DNA from 3 places in the Bradyrhizobium sp. HKCCYLRH2015 genome. Region 2 is predicted to be linked to each of the others. Evidence: predicted binding sites of a transcription regulator. Region 2 holds the regulator's gene; each other region holds the start of a gene.
What was found. Region 2 encodes LexA, which represses DNA repair genes until DNA is damaged. Its sites were predicted from a motif close to TGTTCNNNNTGTGTTCNG; they were not measured.
Positions count from the first base shown of each region.

Region 1: a site for LexA is predicted at 7,699-7,716, ahead of ACQR1H_RS13435 (single-stranded DNA-binding protein). Genes of this name have one in related genera too.
Region 3: a site for LexA is predicted at 8,199-8,216, ahead of ACQR1H_RS08400 (helicase-related protein). Genes of this name have one in related genera too.

Region 1 is NZ_JBNPUO010000004.1:506,247-517,638, forward strand. Features, by position in the region: gene queA (tRNA preQ1(34) S-adenosylmethionine ribosyltransferase-isomerase QueA) at 1-896, opposite strand, end outside; gene ACQR1H_RS13405 (peptidylprolyl isomerase) at 1,095-1,559, opposite strand; gene ACQR1H_RS13410 (peptidylprolyl isomerase) at 1,851-2,414, opposite strand; gene coaD (pantetheine-phosphate adenylyltransferase) at 2,483-2,977, opposite strand; gene ACQR1H_RS13420 (hypothetical protein) at 3,270-3,527, shown strand; gene gyrA (DNA gyrase subunit A) at 3,571-6,315, opposite strand; gene ACQR1H_RS13430 (DUF2306 domain-containing protein) at 6,487-6,885, opposite strand; gene ACQR1H_RS13435 (single-stranded DNA-binding protein) at 7,038-7,538, opposite strand; gene ACQR1H_RS13440 (outer membrane protein) at 8,001-8,744, shown strand; gene ACQR1H_RS13445 (outer membrane protein) at 8,938-9,693, shown strand; gene ACQR1H_RS13450 (outer membrane protein) at 9,977-10,762, shown strand; gene ACQR1H_RS13455 (outer membrane protein) at 10,975-11,392, shown strand, end outside.
Region 2 is NZ_JBNPUO010000014.1:204-8,006, reverse strand. Features, by position in the region: partial or broken gene ACQR1H_RS31165 (ComEC/Rec2 family competence protein) at 1-351, shown strand, start outside; partial or broken gene ACQR1H_RS31160 (hypothetical protein) at 306-562, opposite strand; gene ACQR1H_RS31155 (hypothetical protein) at 738-1,178, opposite strand; gene lexA (transcriptional repressor LexA) at 1,469-2,167, opposite strand; gene ACQR1H_RS31145 (molybdopterin molybdotransferase MoeA) at 2,373-3,584, opposite strand; gene ACQR1H_RS31140 (LysR family transcriptional regulator) at 3,796-4,749, opposite strand; gene ACQR1H_RS31135 (MBL fold metallo-hydrolase) at 4,834-5,766, shown strand; gene ACQR1H_RS31130 (alpha/beta hydrolase) at 5,779-6,768, shown strand; gene ACQR1H_RS31125 (hypothetical protein) at 6,817-7,476, opposite strand.
Region 3 is NZ_JBNPUO010000003.1:73,305-84,696, reverse strand. Features, by position in the region: gene ACQR1H_RS08430 (N-acyl homoserine lactonase family protein) at 1-442, opposite strand, end outside; gene ACQR1H_RS08425 (SDR family NAD(P)-dependent oxidoreductase) at 477-1,232, opposite strand; gene ACQR1H_RS08420 (AraC family transcriptional regulator N-terminal domain-containing protein) at 1,367-2,257, shown strand; gene ACQR1H_RS08415 (CarD family transcriptional regulator) at 2,388-3,218, opposite strand; gene fdxA (ferredoxin FdxA) at 3,717-4,055, opposite strand; gene ACQR1H_RS08405 (RNA-binding S4 domain-containing protein) at 4,169-4,426, opposite strand; gene ACQR1H_RS08400 (helicase-related protein) at 4,500-8,057, opposite strand; gene ACQR1H_RS08395 (DUF3108 domain-containing protein) at 8,596-9,372, opposite strand; gene ACQR1H_RS08390 (hypothetical protein) at 9,441-9,683, opposite strand; gene rpmB (50S ribosomal protein L28) at 9,981-10,289, shown strand; gene ACQR1H_RS08380 (T6SS phospholipase effector Tle1-like catalytic domain-containing protein) at 10,632-11,392, shown strand, end outside.

The DNA.
Region 1 (11,392 bases), on a different contig from region 2:
CGATAGCCGGGCGTGATGAAGATCGACGTCTCCGCCTCGAACGGTGCGATCGTGCCGTCGGGCTGCGCCGCGCTCTCGAGCAGCCGCAGCGACGTCGTTCCGACCGCGACGATGCGGCCGCCTTGGGCGCGGGCCTGGTTCAGCGCAGCGGCGGTCTCAGGCGTCAGACTGCCCCACTCCGCATGCATGCGGTGGCCTTCGGTGTCATCGACCTTCACGGGCAGGAAGGTGCCGGCGCCGACATGCAGGGTGACGCGCTGCAGCCCGACGCCGCGCTCGCGCAGCCGCCGTTCCAGCGTCGGCGTGAAATGCAGTCCGGCGGTGGGGGCCGCCACCGCGCCCTCCTTGGCCGCGAACATGGTCTGATAATCGGTCGCGTCCTGCTCGTCTGCGGGCCGCCTGCCGGCGATGTAGGGCGGCAGCGGCGGCCGGCCGAGATCGGCGATCGCCTGGTCGAGCGCGGGCCCATGAAACACAAAGGACAGCGTCAGCTCGCCCTCCTCGCCCTTGGCTTCGACGGTGGCGTCGAGATGGCCGAGCAGGCAGACCTTGCCCTCGTTGCCGAAACGGATCGTATCGCCTGGCGCGAGCTTCTTGGCGGGCCGCACCAGCGCCTGCCAGCGCGAGCCGTCGAGCCGCTTGATCAGGGTCGCCTCGATCTTCGCCTCGGTCTCGCGGCTGATGCGGCGTCCTGAGAGCTGAGCGGCGATGACCTTGGTGTCGTTGACGACGAGCTGATCGCCCGGCTCCAGCCAGTCCGGCAGGTCGGCGACCGTGCGGTCGCGCAGCACGCCATCGCCCTGCACCACCAGCATGCGCGCGGATTCGCGCGGGCTCGCCGGCCGCAGCGCGATGTTTTCGGGGGGCAGCTGAAAGTCGAAGAGGTCTGTGCGCATCGTCGTTCTGGAACGACCGTCGAAAACCTCATCCTGAGGAGCGCGTCAGCGCGTCTCGAAGGATGAGGCCCGACTGTGGCCTCATGGTTCGAGACGCGTGCTGCGCACGCTCCTCACCATGAGGGTCAAAAGCCGAGGGCGGTACTGCACACCGACCATGAACACGCCGAGAGGCGTGTTCATGGAGAGGGTCGTTGGTTACGCCGCGTCGGCGGCCATGTAGGCCTTCACGATCTTGTCCGGGTTCTGCACCGGCTCGCCGCGCTTGATCTTGTCGACATTCTCCATGCCCTCGGTGACCTTGCCCCAGACCGTGTACTGCTTGTCCAGGAAGCGGGCGTCGTCGAAGCAGATGAAGAACTGGCTGTCGCCTGAATCTGGATTGGCCGCACGCGCCATCGAGGCGGTGCCGCGAACATGCGGCTCGGCGTTGAACTCGGCCTTCAGCTTCTTGCCGGAGCCGCCGGTGCCGGTGCCCTGCGGGCAGCCGGTCTGCGCCATGAAGCCGTCGATGACGCGGTGGAAGACGATGCCGTCGTAGAAGCCCTCGCGGACGAGCTCCTTGATGCGCGCGACATGGCCGGGCGCGAGATCGGGACGCATCTCGATGGTGACGGGGCCCTGGGTGGTCTCGAGGATCAAGGTATTTTCGGTCACAGCCATGCTGGTCTCTCGGTTTTGGTAGAATTGACGGGGGTCAGGACAAAGCAAATCCTGGGTCTGAAATGTCGCGGCGCCTTCCCATGTGCGGCCGTCACCCCTCCTGACGGCAATCCGAGCACGACGAGGCCCGCGATGCTGGTCCAGAATAGACCCAATGCGTTTAAAGCTGAAGCCACCGGCCCTGTCGATGTGGCGGGCCGGCAGAATCGGCATGCCGCCGCGACGTGGCAAAAGGTTCCTTAAGGCCCAAGGGAACCGGGCGCGAGACCCGGGTGTCCCCCTGCTCTGCCTCTACTTGATGTCCGAGGCGACCTGAACCTTCACCATCTTGTCCGGATCGGTGACGGCACCGCCCGAGGAGCCCGGAGGCGCCTTCTTGAGCTTGTCGACGACGTCCATGCCCTGCACGACCTCGCCAATCACGGTGTATTGGCCGTTGAGGAAGGAGGCATCGCCGAAGCAGATGAAGAACTGCGAGTTGGCGGAATCGACGCTATCGCCCCGGCGCGCCATGCCGACGGTGCCGCGCTTGAACGGCGTTGACGAAAACTCCTGCTTCAGGTTCGGGTACTTCGAGCCGCCGGTGCCATTGAAGTTCTGGCCGTCACCGGTCTGCGCCATGAAGCCGTCCATGACGCGGTGGAACGGCACGTTGTTGTAGAAGCCTTCGCGCGCCAGCGTCTTCAGCCGCTCGGCATGCTGTGGCGCCAGATCGGTGCGCAGCTTGATGATGATGCGGCCCTTGGTGGTGTCGATGACCAGGGCATTCTGCTTGTCGAGGCCGGCAGGCAGCGACTGGGCCAGCGCCGGCAATGCGAAGACGAGAGCGAAGACGAAAGCGAGCGCGCGGATCATGGCAACTCCGATGACATGAGACGATGTGGAGAGGAAGGCACCGCCGGAAGCGGCCGGTGCCTGAAGGATCACTTGAACTTGGCCTTGAGACTTTCGACCACCGACGGCGGCACGAAATGCGAGATCTCGCCGCCCATGGCGGCGATCTGGCGAACCAGCGTGGCTGCGATCGGACGGACACCCACCGAGGCTGGAACGAACACCGTCTGGACCTGCGGTGCCATGGTCTGGTTCATGCCGGCCAACTGCATCTCGTAGTCGAAATCGGTGCCGTCGCGCAGGCCCCGGATCATCATGATCGCACCGGCCTTTTGCGCGGCCGTGACCGTCAGATTGTCGTAGGTCGAAGCCTCGAAGCTGCAGCCCGCCGCGGCTGCCACGGGGCCGAAGATCTCATGCGCCATCGCCAGCCGCTCCTCGGTCGAGAACAGCGGCTTCTTGCCGTGATGCACGCCGACCGCGACGATCAGGCGGTCGCAGAGGTGGACGGCCTGCCGGACCACATCGAGATGGCCGTTGGTGACGGGATCGAACGAGCCCGGATAGAGCGCAATGCGTTGCATGCGCTCGTCCTATACCGCCCGGAACAGGCCGGCAAGCCGCCGTCAGGCACGCTGGCGTGGCTGTGATGGGCAAAGAGCGGCCGAGAGACTGCATTGCGATGGAACGAGGTGCGACGCCGATGGGCCGGAACCGTGGTCGGCTACCGCGATTGTTTCGTCGGAACATCCGACATGAAACACGCTCGCGCCGAGACGAAACCAATTCGCCCGTCCCGCGAAGACGTCTCGAAACCCGATCTGGTTATCAAATCGTTAACGAACACGGGCCGAACGGCCCAGACAGGGGACCGTCATGATCAAAGCGCTATCTGCAGTCGCAGCAGCCGGCTTGGTGGCTGCCGGCATCACCCTCCTGCCCGGCTTCGCTCCCCAGGTCGAAGCCAGCGTGCCGCGTCCGCTGGCCAAGGCGGACCGCCTGGACATCCGCCCGATCGGCCGCGACTGCTCGCAGCAGGCCTGGCCCAACTTCGAGGCGGGCTGCCTGCGCAGCGCCGGAACCCGGGGAACCATCCGCGAGGCCAGGATGGTCTCGGTCGAGCGGACGCAGTGAGGCGAACAGCGAAAGACCTGCGTCGTCCGCTATTCGCTACGCCCTATTCGCCATTCGCCTGGTCAGCGTTCCCGTTGCCGTTCTCGGCCTCCTCGCCGATATGCTCCACCGAAACGACGTGCTCATCATCGGCGGTGTCGAACACGATGACGCCCTGCGTCGAGCGTCCCGCGATGCGGATGCCGTCGACGGGGCAACGGATCAACTGCCCCTTGTCCGTCACCAGCATGATCTGATCGCCATCCTCGACCGGGAATGAGGCGACGAGCTTGCCGTTGCGGTTGTTGACCGACATCGCGACGATGCCTTTGCCGCCGCGGCCGGTGGTGCGGTACTCGTAGGACGAGGTGCGCTTGCCGTAGCCGTTGACCGAGACGGTCAGCACCACCTGCTCCTGCGCCGACATCTCGACATAGCGTTCCTGCGACAGCTGGATCGCGCCAGCGGCCGCCTCCTCGCCCTCGGCCTCGACCGGCTCCTCGGTGGCAGCATCGCCCGACATCGCCCGGCGCATCTTCAAGTACGCCGTACGCTCGTCCGAGGTCGTCTCGACATGGCGCAGGATCGACAGCGAGATCACCTTGTCGCCGCCGGCGAGCGCGATGCCGCGCACGCCCATCGAGGTCCGACCGGTGAAGACGCGCACGTCGGTGACGGGGAAGCGGATGCACTGCCCGCCCGACGCCGTGAGCAGGACGTCGTCGCGCTCGGTGCAGATCTGAACGTTGACGATCTCTTCGCCCTCGTCGAGCTTCATCGCGATGATGCCGGAGCGGCGCACGTCGACGAAATCCGACAGCTTGTTGCGGCGGACGTTGCCGCCGGTGGTCGCGAACATCACGTCGAGATTGGCCCAGGAGGATTCATCCTCCGGCAGCGGCATGATGGTGGTGATGCGCTCGCCCTGCTCCAGCGGCAGGATGTTGATCAGCGCCTTGCCACGCCCGTTGGGCGCCGCGATCGGCAGCCGCCAGACCTTCTCCTTGTAGACCTGGCCGCGCGACGAGAAGAACAGCACCGGCGTGTGCGTGGAGGCCACGAACAGCCGGCTGACGAAATCCTCCTCGCGGGTCTGCATGCCCGAGCGGCCCTTGCCGCCGCGGCGCTGCGCCCGATACGCCGACAGCGGCACGCGCTTGGTGTAGCCGGCGTGCGACACGGTCACGACCATGTCCTCGCGCTGGATCAGGTCCTCGTCCTCGACCTCGCCTTCCTGCTCGGCGATCACGGTGCGGCGCGGCGTGCCGAACTCCGCCTTAACAGCGGCGAGCTCGTCCTTGATGATCCCCTGTACCCGCGCCCGCGAGCGCAGGATGTCGAGATAGTCGTTGATCTCGACCTTGAGCTTGTCGAGCTCGTCGGAAATCTCCTCGCGACCGAGCGCCGTCAGGCGCTGCAGGCGCAGGTCGAGAATCGCCTTGGCCTGCTCGAACGACAGCCGGATGGTGCCGTCCTCGGAAAGACGGTGGCGCGGATCGTCGATCAGCGTGATGATGGCCTCGACGTCGCGCGCCGGCCAGTCGCGCGACATCAACGCCTCGCGCGCGGTCGCAGGATCGGGCGACGTCCTGATGACCCGGATGACCTCGTCGATATTGGCGACGGCCACGGCAAGGCCGACCAGGATATGAGCGCGGTCGCGCGCCTTGTTGAGCAGGAACTTGGTCCTGCGCGTGACGACACGCTCGCGGAACGCGACGAAGATCGTCAGCAGGTCCTTCAACGTCATCGTCTGCGGGCGGCCGCCGTCGAGCGCCAGCATGTTGGCGGCGAAGCTCGTCTGCAGCGGCGTGAACTTGTAGAGCTGGTTGAGCACGACGTCCGGCACGGCGTCGCGCTTCAGCTCGACGACGACGCGGTAGCCGTCGCGGTCGCTTTCGTCGCGCAGGTCGGCGACGCCTTCGATCTTCTTTTCGCGCACCAGTTCGGCGATGCGCTCGACCATCGTCGCCTTGTTCACCTGGTAGGGAATCTCGGAGATGATGATCGCCTCGCGATCCTTGCGGATCGTGTCGATCGTCACCTTGCCGCGCATCATGATCGAGCCGCGGCCCAGGTGATAGGCCGAGCGGACGCCGGCGCGGCCGAGGATGATGCCGCCGGTGGGGAAATCCGGCCCTGGAATGATGTTGATGAGGTCGTCGATCGTGAGCGCGGGATTGTCGATCAGCGCGATGCAGGCATCGATCACCTCGCCGAGATTGTGCGGCGGGATGTTGGTGGCCATGCCGACCGCGATGCCGCCGGCGCCATTGACCAGCAGGTTCGGATATTTGGCCGGAAGAACCGACGGTTCCTTGTCGGAATTGTCGTAGTTGGCCTGGAAGTCGACGGTGTCCTTGTCGATGTCGTCGAGCAGCGGAATCGCCGACTTGGCGAGCTTCGCTTCGGTGTATCGATAGGCCGCGGGGGGATCGCCGTCGACGGAGCCGAAATTGCCCTGGCCGTCGATCAGCGGCACGCGCATCGAGAAGTCCTGCGCCATGCGCACCATGGCGTCGTAGATCGACTGATCGCCATGCGGATGGTATTTACCGATGACGTCGCCGACCACGCGCGCGGACTTGACGTATTTCTTGTCGGGCGTGTGCCCCTGCTCGTACATCGAATACAGGATGCGCCGGTGCACGGGCTTGAGGCCGTCGCGCGCATCGGGCAGCGCTCGCGACACGATCACGCTCATCGCGTAATCGAGGTAGGAGCGCTTCATCTCGTCGAGGATGGAAACGGGACGAATGTCGGAAGGTCCGCCCGGCTCGCCGGGCTTCTCATCTTCTTTATCGGACAAAGGGGATACCGGTCGGTTTTGACACGCGAAAATCGCTTGGAATCATATAGCGCATGGCGCTGCCGCTAGCCACCCCCAAGGGGGTTCGGAGCGCGCTTTTTCTGCTCGCCTTTCCAGGGACTTAACCGGTTGCCGCGGCCGCCCATGGCAGGCTCCGGGAACCCTGTTTGGCTATGGGCCGAAGACCACCTTGTGCATGATCCGTCCAGGCATGAGCGTGAACAGTCCGGCAATCACGAGGGCGCCGGAGAACAGCGTGATCATGGCCCGGCGATGGGCCGCCACCCGATGGCGGTGCGCAGCCCACACCGCAAGCGGCAGCACGGCCAGCGTATAGATCGACAGCAGGTGGATCGGGCTGAAAGGACCCACCAGCCGGATGGTGTGAATCCAGAACGAGCTGGCCGCAACGGCAGCCATGAGGGCGACCCAGATCCAGCCGAGCGTTCGATGCGGCAAGGTCCCTTTCGGGGCTGCGAACTGGAGCAGCCCCAGTGCGAACGCCGTCATCGCGGCGACCGCGTGCAGCAGGACGGCGGGTTCGGCGGCGAGCAGCGGTGCGAAGCTCATGCAACACCCCGGTGGTCAAGTTACGCACAGCTCAGGCAAACCAAACGTCAGACGCGCGCGATCGTCTGCAATGCGAGACCCGAGGTGATCGCCCCGGCTCCCGTCCCGTCACGGACGAAAGCCACCTTGTATCGACCGAGGACGCACGCGCCTCAGAACGGAATGTCGTCGTCCATGTCGCTGTTGCGTCCGCCACCGCCGGCCGAAGCAACGGCGCGGCGCGGCGGCGCCATCGACGGACCGCTGCTGCCGAAATCGCCGCCACCCATGTCATCGGAGAAGCTGCCGCCACCGCCGCCGCCCCGGCCATCGAGCATCGTCAGGGTGGAGTTGAAGCCCTGCAGCACGACCTCGGTCGAGTACTTCTCGACACCGCTCTGATCGGTCCATTTGCGGGTCTGCAGCGCGCCCTCGATGTAAACCTTGGCGCCCTTCTTCAAATACTGCTCGGCGACCTTGCAAAGACCCTCGTTGAAGATCACCACGCGGTGCCACTCGGTCTTTTCCTTGCGCTCGCCGGTCGCCTTGTCGCGCCACGTTTCCGACGTCGCAATGCTCAGATTGGCGATCGGCCGCCCATCCTGCGTGCGCCGGATCTCGGGGTCCTTGCCGAGATTGCCGACCAGAATCACCTTGTTCACACTACCCGCCATCACCACTCTCCCGCGGTTCTCGATCATCGGACCGGCCGTCCACACCGGCCTCACGGCGTCCGGTGGCTAACCCTTCCTCTCGCGGCGGACCCTATACGGTTGCCGCGCGGTCCACCCGCCCCGTCCATTGCTTATCCACATATAGCAGGCGGATCGCCATTGTTCCAGTTTTGTTCGTATCCATATGACTACAACCATGCGTCGAGTTCCATGGAACTCGAAGGAACCGAAAGTTCCCTTTGCGGAACCCGGAAAAAGTTCCCCTAATCACGAAAAAGGGATTAACTTTCATAAAGTTAGCGCGCCCCACTTCCTCCTCGCCTGTGGCTTTTGGGAGACGGTATCCAGGGTTGAATCGCGTATATTTGCGGACGGATTGGGGCCGCAGGCGTGGTCGCACCAACTTCACAGACGAGCGTCTCCGGGGACCATTTTGGAGACGCCCAACGCGGGAGACTTGGGATGAAACGAATTTTTCTGGGAGCTGTCAGCTTGATGGTTTTGGGGGCGCTGACGCCGGCGGGAGCCGCCGATCTCGCCGCCCGCCCGTACACGAAGGCCCCGGTGATGGCGCCGGCGCCGCTTCCGACCTGGGCCGGCTTCTACCTCGGTCTGCAGGGCGGCGGCGGCTGGGGCCGCAGCGATGAGACCTTCTTCGGTGCGCCGAATACAGCCATCTTCGCCGGGACGCAGCGTTACGACATCACCGGCGGCTTCGCCGGCGGCGTGATCGGCTACAATTGGCAGGTCGACAACATCGTGTTCGGCCTCGAGGGTGACTACCACTGGGCGGACATCGACGGCCGCTCGGCCGTGGTCAACGCTGGCGTCGGTGACACCTACTTCACCAAGCTGCGCGGATTTGGCGACATCAAGGGCCGGCTCGGCTGGGCGATGGGCCCGGCGCTGCTCTTCGTCAGCGGCGGTGCCACGGTCGGCGATCTGCAGCACCGCTACGATGGCGTTCCGGGCAATGTCTTCGTGCAGAACGACTGGCGTTGGGGTTGGACCATCGGCGCTGGCGCCGAATACATGTTCGCGCAGAACTGGTCGGCCAAGGTCGAATACAACTATCTCGACTTCGGCAAGAGCTCGATCCAGTACTCCCCGGTCGCGACCAACCGCTCGGAGTGGAGCGACACCGTCCATACCGTCAAGGCCGGCATCTCCTACCACTTCGGTGGTCCGGGCATGTCGCGCTACTGATCGCACGCCAAGAGCGAATATGTCGAAAGGCCGGCCTCGCGCCGGCCTTTTTTTGCGTGCCAGAACCGGTACTTGCCGAGCCGTTGTGTCCTTTGGGTGACGGCTTTTTACGGCGGAAGGGGCTATCAAGGTCCGGCGGGTGGGCGTTGGTGAGAGCGTGCGTGCGGGCGTCGGACTTGGTTTGGGGAATGCGATGAGAAGGCTGTTGCTGGGGGCGACAACTTCGCTGGCGCTGGGGATTGCGCCGGCCATCGCTGCCGATCTGCCCGCGCGCACCTTCACCAAAGCGCCTGCGATGATCACAACGATCTATGATTGGAGTGGTTTCTATCTCGGCCTGAACGCCGGCGGCGCATCCTCCCGCACCTGCTGGACCAACAAGGTCAGCTTCGCAGGTGTCGCTGCGACCAACGCCGAGGGTTGCCACGATGCGACCGGCGCGCTGGCGGGCGGCCAGATCGGCTATCGCTGGCAGGCTGGCGGCTGGGTATTCGGCGTCGAAGGTCAGGGCAACTGGGCCAACCTCAAGGGCAGCAACACCAGCCAGTTCGCCCCGGCCGTGACCAACCAGACCAAGATCAACGGCATCGGCGTGTTCACGGGCCAGGTCGGCTATTCCTGGAACAACGTGCTCTGGTACGTAAAGGGCGGCGCCGCGGTCGCAAGCGAGAAGTACAACGGTCTCGCCACGGCAACGGGCGCGGCTCTCGACCAGTCCAGCGCCACGCGCTGGGGGGCTGCGGTCGGCACCGGTGTCGAGGTCGGCTTCGCCAAGAACTGGTCGGTCGCAGCCGAATACGAGCACCTGTTCATGGGCAACCGCACCCTGGGCTTCTCCGGTGTTCCCGGCGGAGCCGCGGGCCGGACCGATGCGGTCGGCCAGGACGTCGACATGGCGACGGTCCGCGTCAACTATCGCTGGGGCGGTCCCGTCGTCTCCAAGCACTGACCCTCGAGGATAGGCACTCGAAGACTGGCGCGCTCGAAGACTGGCACTCGAGGCCTGACGCGCCAGGCGCTCACCATGCGTGCCCTCGGACAGCTCCACGATCGGCGCGACGGCCGCGATCTTTACCCGCGCTTAAGCACGTTCGACACATCCCGCCGCACGCCTGCTGCCGATCACGAGTTTAGAAAGCAGTCTCTCCTACAACCAGCCACAGGCCACCTTCGCGTGGGCCCGGATCGGAGGGATCCGGTGCGAGGACAGTTATGGGACTGGGGAGAGACGAATGCAGAAGACGACCTTGATCTTGACCGCTGGAGCCGCGGCGCTGGGACTGGCGCCGGCCTCCGCGGCCGACTTCGCGACGCGCCCTTACAGCAAGGCGCCGCCGCCGGCCTATGTCACGCCGCTGCCGAGCTGGGCCGGGTTCTACCTCGGCGTCAATGGCGGCGCCGACTGGAGCCACAACTGCTGGACGCTCAATCGCGTCGGCGGCGTGCCGGTCGTGCCGACCCAGTCCGAAGGCTGCCACAATGCCTCGAGCGGACTCATCGGCGGCCAGGTCGGCTATCGCTGGCAGGCGGCGAGCTGGGTGTTCGGCGTCGAGGCCCAGGGCGACTGGACCGACCTGAAGTCGTCGAACGCGAGCACGGCTGCGCTGGCTGCAGGCATCACCAACACCACCAAGACCGATGCGATCGGCCTGTTCACCGGCCAGGTCGGCTATGCCTGGGGCAACGTGCTCTGGTACGTGAAGGGCGGCGCGGCCGTCACCCACAACAAATACACCGGCACGGCGAATGCGGCTGCGCCCTTCCCGGTCGGCACGCAGCTGGATTCCGCCAGCGAGACCCGCTGGGGCGGCACCGTCGGCACCGGCGTCGAGTTCGGCTTCGCGCCGAACTGGTCGGTCGCCGTCGAGTACGACCACCTGTTCATGGGCTCGCGCGACATCAGCTTCCCGGCCACCGCCACCGTGCTGTCGCGCGTCGACACCATCAAGCAGGACATCGACATGGCGACCGTCCGAGTGAACTATCGATTCGGAGCGCCGATGGGCACCCGCTACTGAAAAAAGCCGCCACTCGCACGCATTCGGAAAGGCCGGCCTCCACGCCGGCCTTTTTCGTGTCAACAGCCCGGCAGCGTCGCGGCGTTTTTGTGCTAAATATATGATTTATAACGCTTTTTCGTTTCTGTGGCGGGCGCGTTACAGCGTCTCCGGGATGCCCTGTGTATGACTTGCCCATCGCTTGTCATTCCAACCTCCCGGGGGAGAATTTGATGAAGAAGTTGCTTGTGATCACGACGGCCCTCGCCGGCGTCGCGGCCGCCACGTCCGCGTCGGCGGCCGACATGGCGGCACGGCCCTACACCAAGGCGCCGCCCATGGTCGCGCAGATCCTGAGCTGGTCGGGCCTCTACGCCGGCATCCAGGGCGGCGGCGGCTGGGGCACCAGCAAGGAAACCTTCCTTGGCCGCTTCAATGCGCCGGGCTTCCTGGGCACCCAGAACTACAACACCAATGGCGGCTTCGTCGGCGGCGTGCTCGGCTACAATTGGCAGGTCGACAACGTCGTGTTCGGCCTCGAAGGCGACTATCACTGGGCCGACATCAACGGCCGCTCCGCAGTGGTCAATGCCGGCGTGGGCGACACCTTCTTCACCAAGCTGACCAGCTTCGGCGACATCAAGGGCCGCC
Region 2 (7,803 bases):
TGCGTGGTCGCGATGGCCGACGGCCGCTTCGCCGCCATGACCTTGCGCGCTGAGGCGCTCGCCGACGATTGCGCCCGTGTCGCGCTGATCGTCACCGCGCGCGCCGCGCCGTCATCCTGCGCGGCGGCCGTGATCGATCGCGAGCGGCTGCGGCAGCAGGGCGCCTTGTTGCTGGTGCAGCAGGGCATAGGCTTCGCCGTGACGCCGGCGCGTGCCGGCGGCACCGACCGCCCATGGTGGCCGGCGCCCGCCGAGGCCGGCGAGTTCGACACGACGCTGACGCCGCGTGCGCCGGCCGCGCGGCTTCAGGACGCGACGCCGCCGGAGACGGAGCAGGGCGAGCAGGATTGAGCGCCGGGCAGCTCGAAGGTGCCGAGATGATACTCGGTGTCGTCTGGTCCATCGAACAGCGAGGGCCCTTCGACCAGCGTGAACGCAGCACCCGGATAGCGTTGCCAGATGGCGACGTCATCAGCCGTGACCGTCAGCCATCCGAACGCAAGCATATAGCGGCCGGGCTCGGTGATCGGCCGGCCTTGTTCCAATCGATCTTGTTGACCACGGCAGCAAGCTCCCCCGGCAAACAATGCCGGCCGAGGGATGTCGTTCCTATCCGATGCGATGCCGGGGCGTGAGATTCGCCCGAGAGGACTTTGCGCTTGCAGAACCCAAGTTGACCAAGTCTCCCACCTTCGAAAGCGCGCTCACGACCGACAGAAATGCCGACGCGCAGACCCTCAGGTGATGCTGATGCGGCGAATCGGTGTGGCCTGCGACGTCGGCACGTCCTCGGCGATGTCCGGGCGGCGCTCTGCCGGCTGCTTGCTGACCGGCAATTGCAGCACGGTGACGCGCTGGCCCTCGCAGAGCTGGGTCACCAGCACGTGGCGGCCGTCGGCGAACTCGATCGCGTCGTGATGGCGATCGGGAATGTGCGTCTCGATGCTGTTGAACTTCGCGACGCGCTCGCGGATCGTCCGGGTCCAGAGCCAGCGGCTGTCGTAGCGGACGTCCTCGGCGAAGGCCAACTCGGTGCCGGGCAGCATGCAGACTGCGACGGTCGGCTCGCTCTCCAACGCGAAGCCGCGGGTGGCGGTGCCACGGAAGGTCATCGAGATCAACGTCTCGCCGACCTTGGCGGGACGGGACGCAACCGCATGGAGGCTGTAGTCACACATCGGATCGCTCCTCGTTGAGAGATAGCCGACCCACGCTCCCCCCGGACAGGCGCAGGCCTCTATCAGAGTGGACATCGATGGTGATGTTAGCGCGCGCTTCGCGGCAATTCTGCGCTGATCTGCATCGCGTGTGCCCGCGGCCGATCACAAGCGTTTGAGCATGCCGCGCTGCACATCATGAAGTGCATTCGCGTGTGGCGTATTTTGCTGGCTGCTTCCAGCTTGGCTGGCTTCTCGCTCGGCGGCGACAGCGCGTGCGCCCGCCGCCGATCGACCGATCCCATTCGCGATCAGTACTTGCGGTACAGCCCGACCAGCTTGCCTTGGATCTTCACCCGGTTCGGCGGCAGGATGCGCACCTCGTAGGCGGTGTTGGCCGGCTCGAGCGCGATCGATGCGCCGCGGCGGCGGAAGCGCTTCAAGGTCGCTTCCTCATCGTCGATCAGCGCCACCACGATGTCGCCGGTGTCGGCGGTCTCGTTGCGCTGGATCAGCGCCATGTCACCGTCGAGGATGCCGGCATCGACCATCGAGTCGCCGCGCACCTCGAGCGCATAGTGATCGCCGTTGCCGAGCATGTCGGCAGGCACGCTGATGGTGTGGCTGCGCGTCTGCAGCGCCTCGATCGGGGTACCGGCGGCGATGCGGCCCATCACCGGCACCGCGACAGGGCGCTCGCCATCGTCTAGCGCGGGAGTGCTGGTGCGCACCTTGCCGAGATTGCCTTCGATCACCGACGGCGTGAAGCCGCGACGGTTGCCCGCGGCCTGCGACAGCTCGGGCAGCTTGATCACCTCGATCGCGCGGGCGCGATTCGGCAGCCGGCGGATGAAGCCACGCTCCTCGAGCGCCGTGATCAGGCGATGAATGCCGGACTTCGAACGCAGATCGAGCGCATCCTTCATCTCGTCGAAGGACGGCGGCACGCCGGCTTCCTTGAGCCGCTCGTTGATGAACCGCAGAAGTTCGTACTGTTTGCGCGTCAGCATTTCGACCTGGTCCCCGGTTTGTTGTTGTCCGAGTCCAGGAGCTGCGCCTTGAGCACAAGCCGGCTGAGAGCGCCCTGGAGTCGGACCGTCATCGCGTCGCCCGCAACATACTAAAAACAAATCATGAACGGACACTATATGTTCGATGTGTGTTCCGCAATCCTAAAAATATGATGAACGGACCGGGCTTTACCGGGGAAGCGGCTCAGTTCGGCAGGCGCAGGATCTCGCACGGGCTGCCGGCAGGCGCCTTCGGCGCAAACGCCGGCCGGATCACCAGCGCCTGCGACAGCGCGAGGTTCCCGAGCAGCGACGAATCCTGCTGGCTCACTGGGGTGGCTACCAGCGTGCCGTCGGCGCGCTCCTCGAGCTGCGCCCGCAGATAGTCCTCGCGCGAATCGTTCGCCCCCAACTCGCGGCCGAGCAGGGCGGTCTCGCGCGGCATCACGGCCTCGTCGCGGCCGAGCAGGCGCCGAATCAGCGGCACCATGAACAGGATGGCGCAGACATAGGACGACACCGGATTGCCGGGCAGTCCGATCACCCTGATGTCGCCGAGCCGTCCGTGCATCATCGGCTTGCCCGGCCGCATCGCGATCTTCCAGAACGCCATTTCGACGCCCTCGGCCTCCAGCGCCTGCTTGACCAGGTCGTGATCGCCGACCGAGGCGCCGCCGGTCGTGATCAGGACGTCGGCCTCTGCCGCGCGGGCGCGCCGGATTCCAGCGACCGTCGCCGCCATCGTATCCGCGGCGATGCCGAGATCGATCGGCGTCGCGCCCTCGCTGCGCACCAGCGCCCGCAGCGCGTAGCCGTTGGAATAGACGATCTGCCCCGGGCCGGGCGTCGAGCCCGGCATCACCAGCTCGTCGCCGGTGGCGAGCAGCGCCACCTTCGGCCGCCGCCGCACCGGCAGCGCCGGATGATTCATGCTGGCCGCCAGGGATAGGTCGCGGTCGCTGAGCCGGCGCCCGGCCTTCAGCAGCACCATGCCCTGGTGGAAGTCGACGCCGGCCGGCCGGATGTGCCGGCCTGTGATCGCGGCCTCGGTGATCACGACATGGCCGTCCTCGGCGATCGTGTCCTCCTGGATCACCACCGCGTCGGCGCCTGCGGGGACAACGCCGCCGGTGAAGATCCGCGCCGCCTCGCCGGGCCCGACCACGCGATCGAACGGCCGTCCCGCCGCGACCTCGCCGATCACCTTCAGCCGCGCCTTGGCCTTGGCTGCGTCGGCCGCGCGCACCGCATAGCCATCCATCGCCGACATCGCCTCGGGCGGCTGCGTCCGCAGCGCCGCGAGGTCGCGGGCCAGGATGCGGTGATAGGCCTCGTCCAGCCCGACCATTTCCTCAGCCAGCGGCTCGGTGCCGGCGAGCACCGCGGACAACGCATCGGAGACCGGCATCAGGGCCATGGGATTACCTTCGGACGAAGACGGGCAGATCGACTGAATCGCCTTCTAACCGAACGCGCACGGGGTGGCCAAGAGCCTAAGCCGCTCCCGGCTTTCCGATCGTCTGAAGGTGCGTCGCGTGGCCCGCCGCCTCACGATCGCGCGAGAGACTCTGCAATCATGCCGGGGGGCAGTCGCGATCTGCTCACGTGCACACGGAGTCCCGACGGAGCTATCCGGCAGCCGCGCGACAGGCGGCGCGCTCGGTGGTGTGCAGGATGTCCGCCACCATGTTCCGCAGCCAGACCGATGCCGCGTCACGATCGAGCTGCAGCGGCCAGACCATCGAGACCGCCGGCAGCCGCAACTTCAACGGCGCCGGACAGAGCGCCAGCCCAAACCGGGGTCCGTAGAGCCTTGCCATCCGGGTCGGGATCGTGGTGATCACCGGTGACGCGGCCACCGTCGCCAGCACGCTGAGGAAATCCGAGGAGGCCGAGACCACGTTGAGCTCGGTGCCGATCTCATCCAGCGCCGCCTCCAGGCAGCCCTGCAGGCTGTTGGTCAGCGTCACCAGTGCGTGCGGAAGCGACAGATAGGCATCCAGGCCGATCGGTGTTTTCATCGCGATGCGCTTTGGATTGTAGACGCAGCTCAGCGCCTGCTCGAACAGGAACTGGGATCGGTGCCGCAGCGCCACCGCCTCGAAGCAGCCGACGCCGACATCCAAGGCGCCCTCGTCGAGCAGACGATGCACCTCGTTGCGTTCGGTCGGACGGCTGAGAAGCCGCACGCCGGGCGCCGTTCGACGCAGCTCCGCCGTGAGTTCGGGGATCAGCAGCAGCTCGACCTCGCTCGAGAATCCCAAGCGGATGGTGCGCTGCTCGGTCGCTGGGTCGAACTCCGGTGCGGCGTGCAACGCAGCCTGCATCTGGGCCAGCGCCGCCCGAACCGGTCCGGCCAGCACCGCAGCCTTGGGGGTCGGCTGCATGATCGTGCCGACGCGGACGAACAGCTCATCCTGCAGCAGCACGCGAAGCGTCGACAGCGAATGGCTCATCGCCGGCTGCCCCACCTTCAGGCGCGCCGCCGCGCGTGTCACGCTGCGCTCCTGCATCAGCGCGTCGAACGCGACCAGCAGATTGAGGTCGAAGGAGCGAAGATCGAAATGATCGATGGACTGCATGAGTTGGATCGATTTGAGGAATGCATGACCTAATCGTAGATCTCGGCCCAGACAAGATCACCGTTCGGATCGAGGCCGCCAAACATGCAGGACATCACGACCTATCGCGTCGGGGACGCCACCATCAGCAGGATTTTCGAGATCGGTCTCGATGCGGTCGAGGGCGAGTTTCTGTTTCCAGGCGTGGACGCCGCCAGCATTGCCCGCGAACGCGGCCGTTTCGGGCCGGGATCGGTCGATCCGCGCACGGGATCGCTGCGCCTGAGCATCCATAGCTGGCTGGTGCGGACGCCGGAGCGCGTGGTGCTGATCGACACGGCCACCGGCAACGACAAGGAGCGGCCCGGCGCGGCCGTTCTGCATCGCCTGAACGAGCCGTTCCTCGACCGATTGCGGGCGGCCGGCGTCGCCCCCGACGATGTCGACCTCGTCCTGATGACGCATTTGCATGCGGATCACGTGGGCTGGAATACGCAGCTTGCCGATGGCCGCTGGATGCCGGTGTTTCCGAACGCCCGGCACGTTTTCTCGGGCCGAGAGCGCGCCTATGTCGCCGCCCTCTCGGCTGGCGACGGCTCGAACGCCGCGATCAGGGACGCGGCCGGGCTCGGACCCATGCTGCATCCACCGATGCCGGGGGTCTACGAAGACAGCGTGCTGCCGATCGTCGAGGCCGGCCTCGCGCGCGAGATCACGGTCGATGGCAGCGAGGTCGTCGACGGCTTCCGTTTTGTGCCGAGCCCCGGTCACAGCATCGATCACGCCTGCATCAGCTTCAGCTCGCGTGGCGAGCGCGCGCTGTTCTGGGGCGATGTGCTGCATCATCCGATGCAGGTCGCGCATCCGGACTGGAATTCGGTCTATTGCGAATTCCCGGAGGCGGCGCGGACCTCACGGCTATGGGCGATGAACCATGCCGCGGAGACCGGCTCCCTCGTGTTCACCACCCATTTCGCCGAGTCCTCGGCCGGGCGCGTCAGCCGCGACGGCGACCGGTTTGCCTGGCACTTCGCCTGATCCGAGATGGCCATGATCGATAATGCAACGTTCTCCTCGCGCATCGTTTCCGAGCGCCGCCTGATCGAAGGTCCGGTGTCCGACGTCCAGCTTCAGCTCATCAACAAGCGCCGGCACGACCTGCAACGCTTCTCGGCCGAGCGCACGCTGGTGATGATGCACGGCGCCACCTTTTCGTCTGCGAGCCTGTTCGACGTCGCGGTCGATGGCGCCTCCTTCATGGATGTGCTGGCGCAGGCCGGCTACGACGTCTGGGCCGTCGACGCGCGCGGCTACGGCGGCTCCAGCCGGCCGCCGGAGATGTCGCGCGCGCCAGAGGAAGGTTCTCCATTGGCCAATGCGTGGACCGCCGTGGACGATTTCTCTGCCGCAGTGGATTTCATCCGCCGGCATCGCGATATCCCGCGCGTCAATGTGCTCGGCATGTCCTGGGGCGCCACGATCGCCGGCATGTTCGCGAGCGCGGCGAACGCGAAGCTCGAGAAGCTGATCCTGGTGACGCCGCTCTGGCTGTCGAGCGAGCCGCTGCGCATCGACGCCGGCGGACCGCTCGGCGCCTATCGGATCGTCACCCCGCGCGCGTTCGAGGCGGCATGGCGCGGCGCCGCTCCGGAGCACGCGCGGGACAAGCTGATTCCGGACGGCTGGTTCGAGACCTGGGCGCAGGCGACGCTCGCGACCGATCCGGACTCGCCGTACCCCGACGCGATCCGCGCGCCCTCGGGCGCGGTACAGGACGTCCGCGCGCATTGGACCGCGGCCAGGCCGACCTATGATCCCGGCAGCATCAACTGCCCGGTTCTCCTGCTCTCGGCGGAATGGGATGTGGATGTCAGCTTCGAGATGGCGCACGACCTGTTCGTTCGACTCGCGAGCGCGCCGTACAAGCGCCTGGTCGAGATCGGCCAGGGCACGCACATGGTCCTGATGGAACGGAATCGACAGCAGGCGTTCGATGCAGTGATCGGATTTCTCGACGAACGCGCCGTGCCGGCGCGTTGATCATGGCGCGGACGATCTGCAACGGGCGGACGGCTTTCGTGCGGTCTGTTAGAGCGGATGTCGAATCCAGACATTCGGCTCGACATAGGCGGCATGGTCGTGCGCGACCGACGCGAGCACAGGCACGAGAGCACAGGGGATCTCGATCTCACCCGATCGATCGAAGGTCACGCCGGTCCATTGCGACCACTCGGCGAGCGTGCCGACGATGGTCATCGAGCACGGCGCGATCTTGACGATCTCGCCGCCGATGCGGATGTGCGTGCGCAGCCAGGAATCCGCGAGCTGGCCGTCTTCGCGCCGCTGATCGAGATAAGCGCGCATCGGCGTCCGCGGCACCAGATGCTTCTGGTTCGGCCGCACCGGCGCGTACAGCTCGGCAAAGCCTTTTGCGCGCGCGCCGTCCTTCAGCGCCGCCAGCATGGCGAGCGAGCTGCCGGGCACGCGCGCCTTCGGCAGCAGCGCGATCTCGAGCGCGCTCATCGTCGTCGGCTGCCGCCCCAGCAGGCGATCCTCGTGACCCCAGCGGATCACCTCGTCCCAGCCCGCATCCGGCAGCGTCCGGCGGCCCTCGATGCCAAAGGCGAAGGGAATGGCGAAGCCGCGTCCGACCACCTCGTTACCGGCCAGCGCCGCATAGGCGCAGTCCAAATAGTGGTCGAACACGGGCGGGTCGAAGTACAACATTGCGGTCCGGTCCTGACGCATGAAGGGGGGCCAAAGACCATCGAGCTCGGGCGAGAACACGCGCGGGATCAGGTCGGGCCGGTCACGCAAACAGATGATGTCGAGGGGCATTCGGTTCTTCCGGGCGGCGGGCGTGCAGGAGCGGACAGCTTAGGCGGTCGGGCCGTCCGCGGCCAGCGGACGCGCCGGGAGGCGGGCCGGACGGCGCCGTTGCCGGCGGCCGAATTTAGGATTCGCTTTTTCGGAAAAGCCTGCTATGCTGATTTGGTCCCGTGCTCGACAGGAGGGGCGCTTCGCGATCGTCACGGACGTGGAGCGCGGGATGCGGTGGCCGCGACGTGTCGCAGC
Region 3 (11,392 bases), on a different contig from region 2:
CGTAGAGCAATGGCGCGTAGCCGAAGGTGCTGAAGTCCTTGCCGAACATCGCCGCGTGCTCCCGCCGCTGGATGTACCAGCGCGCATCGCGGAACAGCCTGGCATTGCCGATGTGATCGAAATGGGCATGGGACAGCAGCACCATCGCGACATCGGCCGGCGCGAGGCCGATTTCAGCAAGCTGAGCAGTGAGAGGCTTAGCGACGAGGCCTCTGATGCCGTGGGCGATGATCCGGCCTTCCGGCGCATCGGCCAGCCTCTCGTCGATCCCGGTGTCCCACAGGATCCATTCGCCCCGTCGCTGCAGCAGATAGGCATGGCAGCTCAGCGTCACCGGCTCGCCCTGCCATTTGCCCGGCGTATAGACGGACCGATCCGGCGCGATCGCCTTGCCGGCATCGAGCACGTACAGACGATTGATCGTTCCCGACTGTCCAGTCATGGCGCTCACGGCAATTTCCTGCTTGCGGGCTCGATCAGATCGCCTGGCCGCCGGAGACTTCGATTCGCTGCGCATTGATCCAGCGGTTGTCCTCGGACAGCAGGCTCGCGATCATCGGGCCGATATCGTCGGGCACGCCGACGCGGCCGAGCGCAGTCATGCTGGCGAACACCCTGTTGATCTCGGGATTGTCGCGCACCGCACCGCCGCCGAAGTCGGTTTCGATCGCCCCTGGCGCCACGGTGTTCACCGCGATGCCGCGGCTGCCCAGCTCCTTCGCCAGATAGAGGGAGAGAACCTCCACTGCACCTTTCGCGGCCGCATAGGCCGCATAACCTGGAAACGAGACCCGCGTCAGGCCGGACGACAGATTGACGATGCGGCCGCCATCGGCAAGTAGCGGCAGCAGCGCCTGGGTCAGGAAATAGACGCCCTTGAAGTGAACATCGACCAGTCGGTTGAACTGCGCCTCCGTTGTGTCGGCGATCAACGCATGGTCGCCATGGCCGGCGTTGTTAACGAGGTGGTCGAACGTGTCGCGCTGCCAAGTCCGGCGCAGCGCTCCGCGCAGGGTCTCCGCAAACGGCGCAAAGGCGGCGACATCACCGGTGTCGAGCTGGAAGGCCAGCGCCTTGCGGCCCATCGCCTCGATCTCTTCGACGACGGCCGCCGCGTCCTCGGCCCGGTTCTGATAGGTGAGGATGAGGTCACTGCCGCGATGGGCAATATGACGCGCGGCGCTACGGCCGAGCCCGCGGCTGGCGCCGGTCACGAGTGCGATCCTGGTCATGATTTTTCTCCGGTCGGGTTTGACTGGTCGGATATTGGACACCGACCACCGGCGGAGTTGCCGGAACCGCGCCGTTCCTTGCCTGATCCTCCAAATCGGGTGTGTGGAGAGCGAGAGCGGGCTAAGTTGCGGACATGACCAGCCTGCTCAATGCCGTCGGCCGCTATGCGGCTGTCCACGCCGATACAGCCGGGATTGCCAGGACCCCGATCCCCGGACTCACGACGGTGCGCGCGACCGCACCGAGCGAGCTCGTCTACGCCATCTCGCGGCCGCTGGTGTGCCAGGTTGTGCAGGGCAGCAAGCAGGTCACGATGGGGCTGCAGGGACTGACGTTTTCCGCAGGCGATTCGCTGATCATCACCGCCGACGTGCCGACCGTCAGCCAGATCACGCGCGCGACCCGCGCGGCGCCCTATCTGTCGCTGGTACTGGAGCTCGATTCGGCGCTGATCGCGGAGCTAATCCTGCAGATGGACGGCACGACGGCGACGGACGGTCTTGCCGTCCGGGTCGAGCCGACCGACGCGGAAGTGACGGACGCGGCGCTACGCCTGATGCGCTTGCTCGATCGTCCTGCCGGATTGCAGGTGCTGCAGGCTCAACTCTTGCGCGAGATGCATTATTGGCTGCTCGCCGGCCGGCACGGCGCGGCGATCCGCCGGCTCGGTGGCCCCGACAGCCACGCCCAGCGCATCGCCCGTGCGGTAGCCCTGTTGCGCGCCGAGTTCACCCAGGCCCTGCCGGTCGAGCGGCTCGCGGCTGTCGCGGGTATGAGCCTGTCCTCCTTCCACCAGCACTTCCGCAGACACACCTCCCTGTCGCCACTGCAATTCCACAAGCAGCTTCGGCTGATCGAGGCGCGCCGGCTGATGTTGGCCGAAGGCATCAGCGCGAGCAGTGCGGCGTTCGCCGTGGGTTACGAAAGCGTGCCGCAGTTCACGCGCGAATATCGTCGCCTGTTCGGCCGTCCGCCGGTGCAAGACATCAAGGCGGCACAGGCCAAAGTCGAAGCTGTTGCGTGAGCTGCGTGCGGGTGCCGTGCCGGGGACTTGCCGGTCTCGACAGCGTCCCCTTTGAGCCAGGCAAACAAAAAGCCCGACCTTGCGGCCGGGCTTTCGTAAGCAACTAATTCGAAAACGCTTGAACGGTCGATCAGGCGGCCTCGTCGGCCACGGCGGTGTCGTCGCCGTCGATGTCATCACCCTCGCCTTCCGCATCGCCCTCGGCGACCGCATCGGCTTCGGTCTTGGCGCCGCGGCGCGGGCTCTTGGCGAGCTGCGTCTCGATCTCCTTGACGGCCTCGGTCTCGGTCGAGTGCTGCACGACCGCGATCTCGCGCGACAGACGGTCGAGCGCGGCTTCATAGAGCTGGCGTTCGCTGTAGGACTGCTCCGGCTGCGACTCCGAGCGATACAGGTCGCGCACGACCTCGGCGATGGCGACGATGTCGCCCGAATTGATCTTCGCTTCGTACTCCTGGGCGCGGCGCGACCACATCGTGCGCTTGACGCGGGCGCGGCCCTTCAGGGTCTCCAGCGCCTTCTTGACCAGCGCCGGGTCGGACAGCTTGCGCATGCCGACATTGGCGACCTTGGCGGTCGGCACGCGCAGCGTCATCTTGTCCTTGATGAAGTTGATGACGAACAGCTCGAGCTTCGCACCCGCGATCTCCTGCTCCTCGATGGCCAGGATCTGGCCGACGCCGTGAGCCGGATAGACGACGAATTCGTTGGTCTTGAAGCCCTGGCGCTGGGTCGGCAGCTTCTTCTCCTCGACGCGCGGCGCGGCCGCGACGGGAGCAGCCGGCTTGGCGGCGACGGCGGGCTTGGCAACAGGGGCAGCAGCCGCAGGAATGGCGGTCTTGGTGGCAGCCTTGGGCGCAGCGGCGGCCTTGGCGGGCGCAGCCTTGGCAACAGAGTCCTTTGCAAGAGTGGTCTTCGCGGCGGATGCTTTCGCGGCAGTCTTGGCAGTCTTTTCAGGCATTGCGCTTCTTTTGTTCTTGGTGGACTTGGCAGCCGAGGCCTTCGCGGCAGCCCGAATCTCCTTTACAGGAGCCCGGGCACGGCCCTTGGAAACGCTGCGGCTGGCCGCGGCGGCTTTTTTTGTACTCTTGGAAGCACTCTTTTTACGCGTTTTCTGTGACACAGCCTGCGCGCGGAACTGCCACGCCCCTGTTTGATGTTGCGGGAACCTAAAAGGGCGGCCAAAAAAAGTACGCATGGCCGGGTTCGGCTCTGAGAATGTGCTATATATAGCACATTTACCGCAAAAATCAATGATTTAGAGGCCGCAGGGGCGGTATTGTGACGGGTCCACGAAGTTAGGGTTAAGTGAAGCGTGCCGGAATAGAACAACTCATGCGGCGGTTCCCGCTCGCCGCAATCTCGTTCTAGGCCATTGTTTCCGCGTGGCGATTCCAATCAGCCACGGCCAGCGGCAGAATTGCCGGCGCCGCTCTCGCGCCAGCGCAGAGGTGACCCGTCAGTCTCCGGCGCCCGGCTTCGATGAAAAATACTTCTCGAATTTTCCGTCCTCGCCGTCGTGCTCCTTGGCATCCGCCGGCGGGTCCTTCTTCTGCGTGATATTGGGCCAGGACTTGGCATATTCGGCGTTCACGCCCAGCCATTTCTCCAGCCCCGGCTCGGTATCCGGCTTGATCGCGTCGGCCGGGCATTCCGGCTCGCACACGCCGCAATCGATGCATTCGTCCGGATGGATCACCAGCATGTTGTCGCCCTCGTAGAAGCAGTCTACCGGGCAGACCTCAACGCAATCGGTGTATTTGCATTTGATACAGTTTTCGGTGACGACGTAAGTCATCCAGGGCTCCGGAACGGATCGACAAATCGGCTGGCTTGGACTAGCGCAGGACGTGGTGTGCCGCAAGTGAAGCGGGGCGAAGAACTGAATTGGAATTGCGCCGGCGCAACCAATCAACTTCGGCCGCGACCTTCGAGGTCGTCGTAGAGCCCGCGCACGGACGCGGCGTCGCCGCGACGCGCGGCAAAGCCGGTCACCTTGAGCACGCGCACGCTGCGATCGAGCGCGATGGTCAGCACATCACCGGTCTTCACCCCATGGCCCGGCGAGGTCTCGCGCACACCATTGACCCGGACATGCCCCGACGACACCAGCGCCGCGGCGCTGGTGCGCGCCTTCACCAGCCGCGCATGCCACAGCCATTTGTCGATGCGCTGGCGCTCTGACGGGGTGTCGGACGTCGGCGTTGTCCTTCCAACCAATCTTGCCAACCGATCTTGCCGCTCAGTCCTTGCGGTTGTTCCCCGCGAGCTGCTCCTTGAGCGCAGCAAGCTTGGCAAACGGCGAATTGGGATCGACCGGACGGTCGCGATCCCGGCCGCCGCCGCTGCTCGATGCGTAGGGCCGCAGCGCCGGGCCGCTGTCGCGCTTGTCGCGGCCGCCCTTGCCGAAGTCGCGGCCACCGCGCCCCTCGCGGTCGCCCCCGAACTTGCCGCCCTTGTTGCGATCCCGGTTCTGGTCGCGCCCCTTGGCATCATGATCGCGGCGCGGCCCGCGATCCTCGCGCGCCGGCGCCGATGCGCCCTCGGCTGGCGCCGCACCCGCCTCCGGCGGACCCTTGCGGAAGTCCTTGCCGAACTCTTTCATCCGGTCGCGCCGGCCATGGCCGCGGTGATGGCGCTCGCGCGCCTCGCCGCCCTCGGCCGGAGCGGTCCCGGCCGATGCCTGACCGCCGCCGCCCCCCTGCCCGCGCTCATGCTGCGGACGGTTGGGCCGGCCGCGATGATGATGGTCGTGGCGCGGCCTGCGCTCCTCCGACCGCCCGCCCGGCCGCCAGACCTCGACCAGGACGGGCTCGGCAGCAGGCGAGGCCTCGGCGGGAGAAGCCTCGGTGGCGGTCGATCCAGCAGCAGTTTCCGCCGCGGCAGCTTCAGCCGAAGCGTCGCCGATGCTTGTTGCCTCGTTCGCAACGGCCTCCGCGGCTTCTGGCTGCGGCGCATCCGCAGCGACGGCGGTTTCCGCCTCGGCGACGACGCTTTCGGCAGCCGTCTCGGCCATGGAAGCGGCGTCCGCCACATCCGGCGTGACGAAATCGACGGTCGGCAGCGATGCCAGGGCCGATCCCGACGTGGTTTCCGGCTGCTCCTCACCGACCATCGCGGGCACGGCGACGGCCTGCTCGGTCACCGGAGCGACGGCGGCCTCCGCGACGGTGGGAACCTGCTCGTCGGCCGGCTCGCCGGCGACAACTGCGAGGTCCTCGCCCGGCACAGCCTGCGCATCTGCCGGAGCGGCTTCGGCAGCAGCAGCTTCCGCGATGGCAGCAGCCTCGACGGGCTTCTCAATCGGCTTGGGCGGCAGCGGCGGACGCTTCTCCATGCGATAGCCGAGCGCGCGCAGGATGGAGGCGAAGTCCTCGCCGGCCGAGCCGGTGAGCGAGGTCATCGCCTGCGTCACCACGAAGCCGCGGCCGTCGAAGGCGCCGGCCGGCTTCTCGCCCGGCGCATTGTCGCGCCAGGCCAGGGCGGGACGAATCAGGTCCGCCAGCCGCTCCAGGATGTCGACGCGCACGGCGCGCTCGCCGGCCTGCTTATAGCCGAGCACGCGATAGGCATCGCGCGGCAGCGCCTTGTCGACCGGGAACGAGGTACGGCCCGAGCTCGCCAGATGCTGGGCGCCGGTCAGCGCGGACATGTCGACATTGCCCTGCTTCTCGGCCCACAGCAGCGCGGCGAGCGCGCGCGCCGCCGGCTTGAGCAGTGCCGGGACGTAGATGTGATAGGCCCCGAAGCGCACGCCATATTTGCGCAAGGTGGCGCGCGACGGCTGGTCGAGATCCTTCATCTCGGCGGCGATCTTGGCGCGCTCGATGACGCCGAGCGCCTCCACGAGCTGGAACGCGATGCCGCGGCCGATGCCGGTGATGTCCTCGGCCTTGGACAGCTCGAACAGCGGGCCGAGCAGCTTCTCGATATGCGTCTTCAGCCACAGATCGAGCCGCGCCTGGACTTTGTCGCGCGCAGCACCCGTCAGCCGCTCGTCGGCGATGATGCGCAGGCGCGGATGCAGCGCGTCGTCGGCCGCGACCAGCTTGGCGACCGCGTCGCCGGTCCAGCGCATCGTGCCGTCGGCGGTGAGCACGATGTGCTCGTCGGGCGCGCCGGACAGCTTCTCGGCGCGCGCCTCGATCTCGCCGGCCAGCGCCTTCTGGGCAGCAGCCTGCAAGGCCTTGGCCTCCGAGCCGGCTTCGGCGGCGTCGGGCGCGAAGGTGAATCCATCCAGGCGGCCGATCGCGTGCCCTTCAACGATCACTTCGCCGGTCTTGCCGATTTCCGTATTCAAAACACTGTTCTCCCGCAGGCGCCGCATCAATACACTGGTACGACGATCAACGAAACGCTCCGTGAGCCGTTCATGAAGGGCGTCTGACAATTTATTTTCGAGTTCGCGGGTAATCCCCTGCCAATAATCAGGGTCGCGCAGCCAGTCGGGCCGGTTGGCCACGAAGGTCCAGGTGCGAATCTGTGCAATCCGCCCCGACAGCGTATCGATGTCGCCATCGACGCGGTCGGCCTGATCGACCTGGGCCGCGTACCAGGCGTCCGGAATACGCCCCTTCTGCATCAGGAAGCCGAACACGGTGGTCACCAGCTCCGCATGGGCAGCCGGCGACAGCCTGCGATAGTCGGGAATCTGGCAGGTTTCCCAGAGACGCTCGACCGCTTCAGCGCCATGCGCCATGTCGCGCACCTCGGCATCGCGCGCGGCATGATCGAGCACGCGCAGATCCTCCGCGGTCGGCGCGCGCGTCAGCGCGTCATGCCCCGGCGTAATCGCCAGGGAGACCTGGAGCGCGCTCAAGGACGCGAAATCAAGCCTGGAGTTGCGCCATTGCAGCACCTTCACGGTATCGAAGGTGTGGTTCTGGAGCGCATTGACCAGCTCGGGCTCGAACGGCGCACAACGTCCGGTGGTGCCGAACGTGCCGTTACGCGTCGCGCGTCCGGCACGGCCGGCGATCTGGGCAAACTCCGACGGCGTGAGCCGGCGGAACTGATAGCCGTCATATTTGCGGTCGGATGCGAAGGCGACGTGATCGACGTCGAGGTTGAGCCCCATGCCGATCGCATCGGTGGCGACGAGATAGTCGACGTCGCCGTTCTGGAACATCGCCACCTGCGCGTTGCGCGTGCGCGGCGACAGCGATCCCAGCACCACGGCGGCGCCGCCATGCTGGCGGCGGATCAGCTCGGCGATGGCGTACACCTCGTCAGCCGAGAACGCCACGATGGCGGTCCGGCGCGGCTGCCGCGTGATCTTCCGGTCGCCGGCGAATTCGAGCTGCGACAATCGTGGCCGTGTCACCATCGACGCACCGGGCAACAGCCGCTCGATGATGGGGCGCATCGTCGCAGCCCCGAGCAGCAGCGTCTCGTCGCGCCCGCGGCGATTGAGGATGCGGTCGGTGAAGACATGGCCGCGCTCGAGATCGGACGCGATCTGGATCTCGTCGACGGCCAGGAACGACACGTCGAGATCCCTGGGCATCGCCTCGACCGTCGACACCCAATAGCGCGGGTTCTTCGGCTTGATCTTCTCCTCGCCGGTGATCAGCGCGACGGCCTCGCTGCCGACGCGATCGGCGATCTTGTTGTAGACCTCGCGCGCGAGCAGCCGCAGCGGCAGTCCGATGATGCCGGAGGAATGCGCGAGCATGCGCTCGATCGCCAGATGCGTCTTGCCGGTGTTGGTGGGGCCGAGCACGGCGGTGACGCCGCTTCCGGGAGCACGGTCGGACGTGCGCTCGAAAGGCGAGGCAGCCGAAGAGGACGAAAAAGCCATTCGTTAAATGTGGGTCTCGAAGCCGGCGTTGGAAGCGCGTCGTTCACGCGCGACGGATGCGGAATTGTCGTGTGTCTGGAGAGGCTGAGATGCTGACCCCTGTCTCACATTGTGACGCATATAGTGCCGCAGCTTAAGCTTCGGAACGCCTTGAGAACGAATCGCGAAGGAATCGCTGACTCTGTCGGCTTTCAGGCTTCGTTCACCGCAACATCTCGCGCTCTGCGATCAAGCCAGCACTAGATCAAGTTTTCGCGGGCTCCACAAGCAACGCTTTCGCGATGGAACTGGCGCGCATTTCAGGGCGTCCCGAGTCGAATCAGAATCAGGGAAGAGTCAAACGGATTCACGCGCAGCAGACAGCATCCATACGGGGACCGGCAAATCGGAGGTCAACGCGGAATCTCCATCGCATTCAAGCGAGAGCGGACGGCATGCCGCCAGACCTTCACGCCACGGCCGCTGTTGCGGCTCAGCCGCTGACGGGGCCGTGCCACAGCGACGAGATTCGGATGTGGAGGAGCAGCGATACGAGGCGCTACTGGGTCTTGGCGACGTGCGGCGCCGCCTGGGTGATGAACGACGTCGCCTCCAGCATCGCGGTCCCCAGCGGGGTCGGGATCACCATCTTGAACGGCACCAGCACGCGGGTGCCGGCGATCGGCACGAAGAAGATCTCCATGTTGCGGGCCTGAGCCAGATATTTGATGACCGGCCGGTCCGGGATGTAGCCCGCGACCGGCGTGAAGTAGATCGCGCAGACCAGCGCCGGACCGCGATAGCCCTTGTCAGCCTTGACGTTCTCCATGCGCTTGTAGTCGAGCTTGAGCTCGTAGCGCATGCGGCCGTCGAACACGGGCGCAGCGCCGCGGCAGGAGTCCGGCGACAGCAGTTCGCCATTGCCCGGCACCCGCACCAGAGAGGCCGTCATCGGATCGAGCACGCCGCGCTTGTGGGCATCCGTCACCGGAATGCGGTCGGGATCGACTGGAGGCGCCGGCTCGATGGCGAAGTCCTTCACGGTGCCGTTCTGCAGATTGATGCGGATCTGCTCCGATTTCTTTCCCGTGGAGGTCGAGGCCTGGTAGCTCTGGCCGACCAGGGCGCCGTTGACGACGCGTCCCTGCACCGAGCCCGTGCCCGATCCTTGCGAGAAGCTCTTGAGCAGGCCGGCGGTGCCGCCCTGAGCCGCAGCACCATACTGATCATCCCCGATCTCGACCGCCCAGGTGCCCTTGCCGACGGGGATGCCGGCCAGGGAAGCCTCGTATTGAGCGTCCAACCGAGCCTGCGCCTGGGCGCCTTGCGCCAGCAACAACAGGCAGAGCGCTGCCCCGGCCGCGGCCAGGCGGCCCGAGAGAAATGAGGGAACCGAGATGATGGTCACGTGACGAATGATCCTGCCGATCCGCCTGCCTGAGCGCCGGACCGATCCGACGCGCCGTCCTTGCTACTTAAGCCAAAAACGCCTTCAAACAACGCGAACCGTCCGACAATGGCGGTTTGTCCAGCGCTTTGCGCCTGAACAGCACTCAGAACCGTCGTCCGCAGCGCTGCCGGAACCGAGCCGCGAACCTCCGACCGCGCCAGCATGCCGCCATTCCAGACCGTTCGCGGGATATCCATCCATCACGTCCGAATGCGCCCTTTATATGGTCTAAACTGCCGGCTATACTATTGATTACACGCCTGCTTTTCTGCTGGTCGGCGATTTCGGCCCGACCAGGAGGAGGCATGGGTCGCGTCCTCCGGGTTCGCCGGCCCGGCTCCCTGTATTTGCTGCGGCCTTCAAAACCTTGACGAAAAGCCGCATCCCCCCTATAGGACCGCATCTCCCAGAGACGAGCTGGACGAGTTTTGGACCCCCGCGGCCCGCCGACATAGGCGGACGAAGGGTGCGGGGATGAGAGAGGATTTATTGCCATGTCGCGGCGCTGTGAACTGACGGCCAAGGGTCCCCAGGTTGGCCACAAGGTCAGCCACTCCAACATCAAGACCAAGCGGCGCTTCCTGCCGAACCTGTGCAACGTGACCTTCATCTCGGATGCACTCGGCCGCAACGTGCGCCTGCGCGTTTCGACCAACGCGCTCAAGAGCGTCGACCACAATGGCGGCCTCGACGCCTATCTGCTCAAGGCCAACGCCGCGACCCTGTCGCCGCGCGCGCTGGAGCTGAAGCGCGCCATCGAGAAGAAGGCGGCGGACGCTGCCCCGGTCGCGAAGGCGAGCTGAGAGAGCCAACCGAAATTCAAGATTGATGCAGAAGCCGGACGCGTCACGAGCGGGGCTTCGAGCTGAACGAGATGTCGAAACGGCCGGGTCGAGAGATCCGGCCGTTTTGCTTGCGGATGCCGTGACCAACTGACAACTCTGGACAAGGCAGCCGGCGCGGGGCGGCAGGACAAGTCGGGTGACCATCCGTTCGTACAACGGCGTCCAGCAGTCACTCCGCCATGTCGGCCGCGCCGCGCGCAACAGCGACCCAGACGAAGTGCCATAGGGAACCGACCTCCCCAACACCAGCCGGATGCTCTACACTCGTTGCGGTAGCATTATTGCGGACATTCCTTTGCCATGAAGAATATTGTCATCTGCTGCGACGGCACCGGCAACGAGATCAGCGAGAACATCTCGAACGTACTCAAGCTCTATCGCTGCCTGCGCAAGACCGACAAGACGACACCGCATCAGGCCGTATTCTACGATCCCGGCGTCGGCACGCTGACCCAGCCCGACACCTGGCACCGCTTCAAGGCCAATTTCAACATGGTGCTGGGGCTCGCGACCGGCTACGGCCTCGACGACAACGTCATCAACGCCTACTCCTTCCTGGCCACGCATTACGAGGACGGCGACCGCATCTTTCTGTTCGGCTTCTCGCGGGGCGCCTACACCGTGCGCGTGCTGGCCGGGCTGATCCACAAGATCGGGCTGATCTCGCCGGGTCAGATCAATCTCGTCGGCCCGGGCGTAATCGCCTACAAGAAGTACTCCTCGGACAATCCGAAGGCCGGGCGCGGCATCACCAAGGAGCTCGAGAGCACCGAGGAGGACGGGCCGATCCCGGAGAGCCGCGACGACCACGCCGCGCAGTTCGCGCGGATCACCTCGGCGCGCTGGCCGACAATCCATTTCGTCGGCGTGTGGGACACGGTGGCGAGCGTGATCGTGCCGCGCACCGACCGGCTGTTCGCGCTGCCGAGCCTCGAGGAGCTCGCCTTCACGATCGAGAACCCGAGCGTGAAGATCTTCCGCCAGGCTGCGGCGATCGACGAGCGCCGCTGCATGTTCCGGCTGAAGCCGTGGGGCATGCCGCAGACCTTCACGCCAAACCG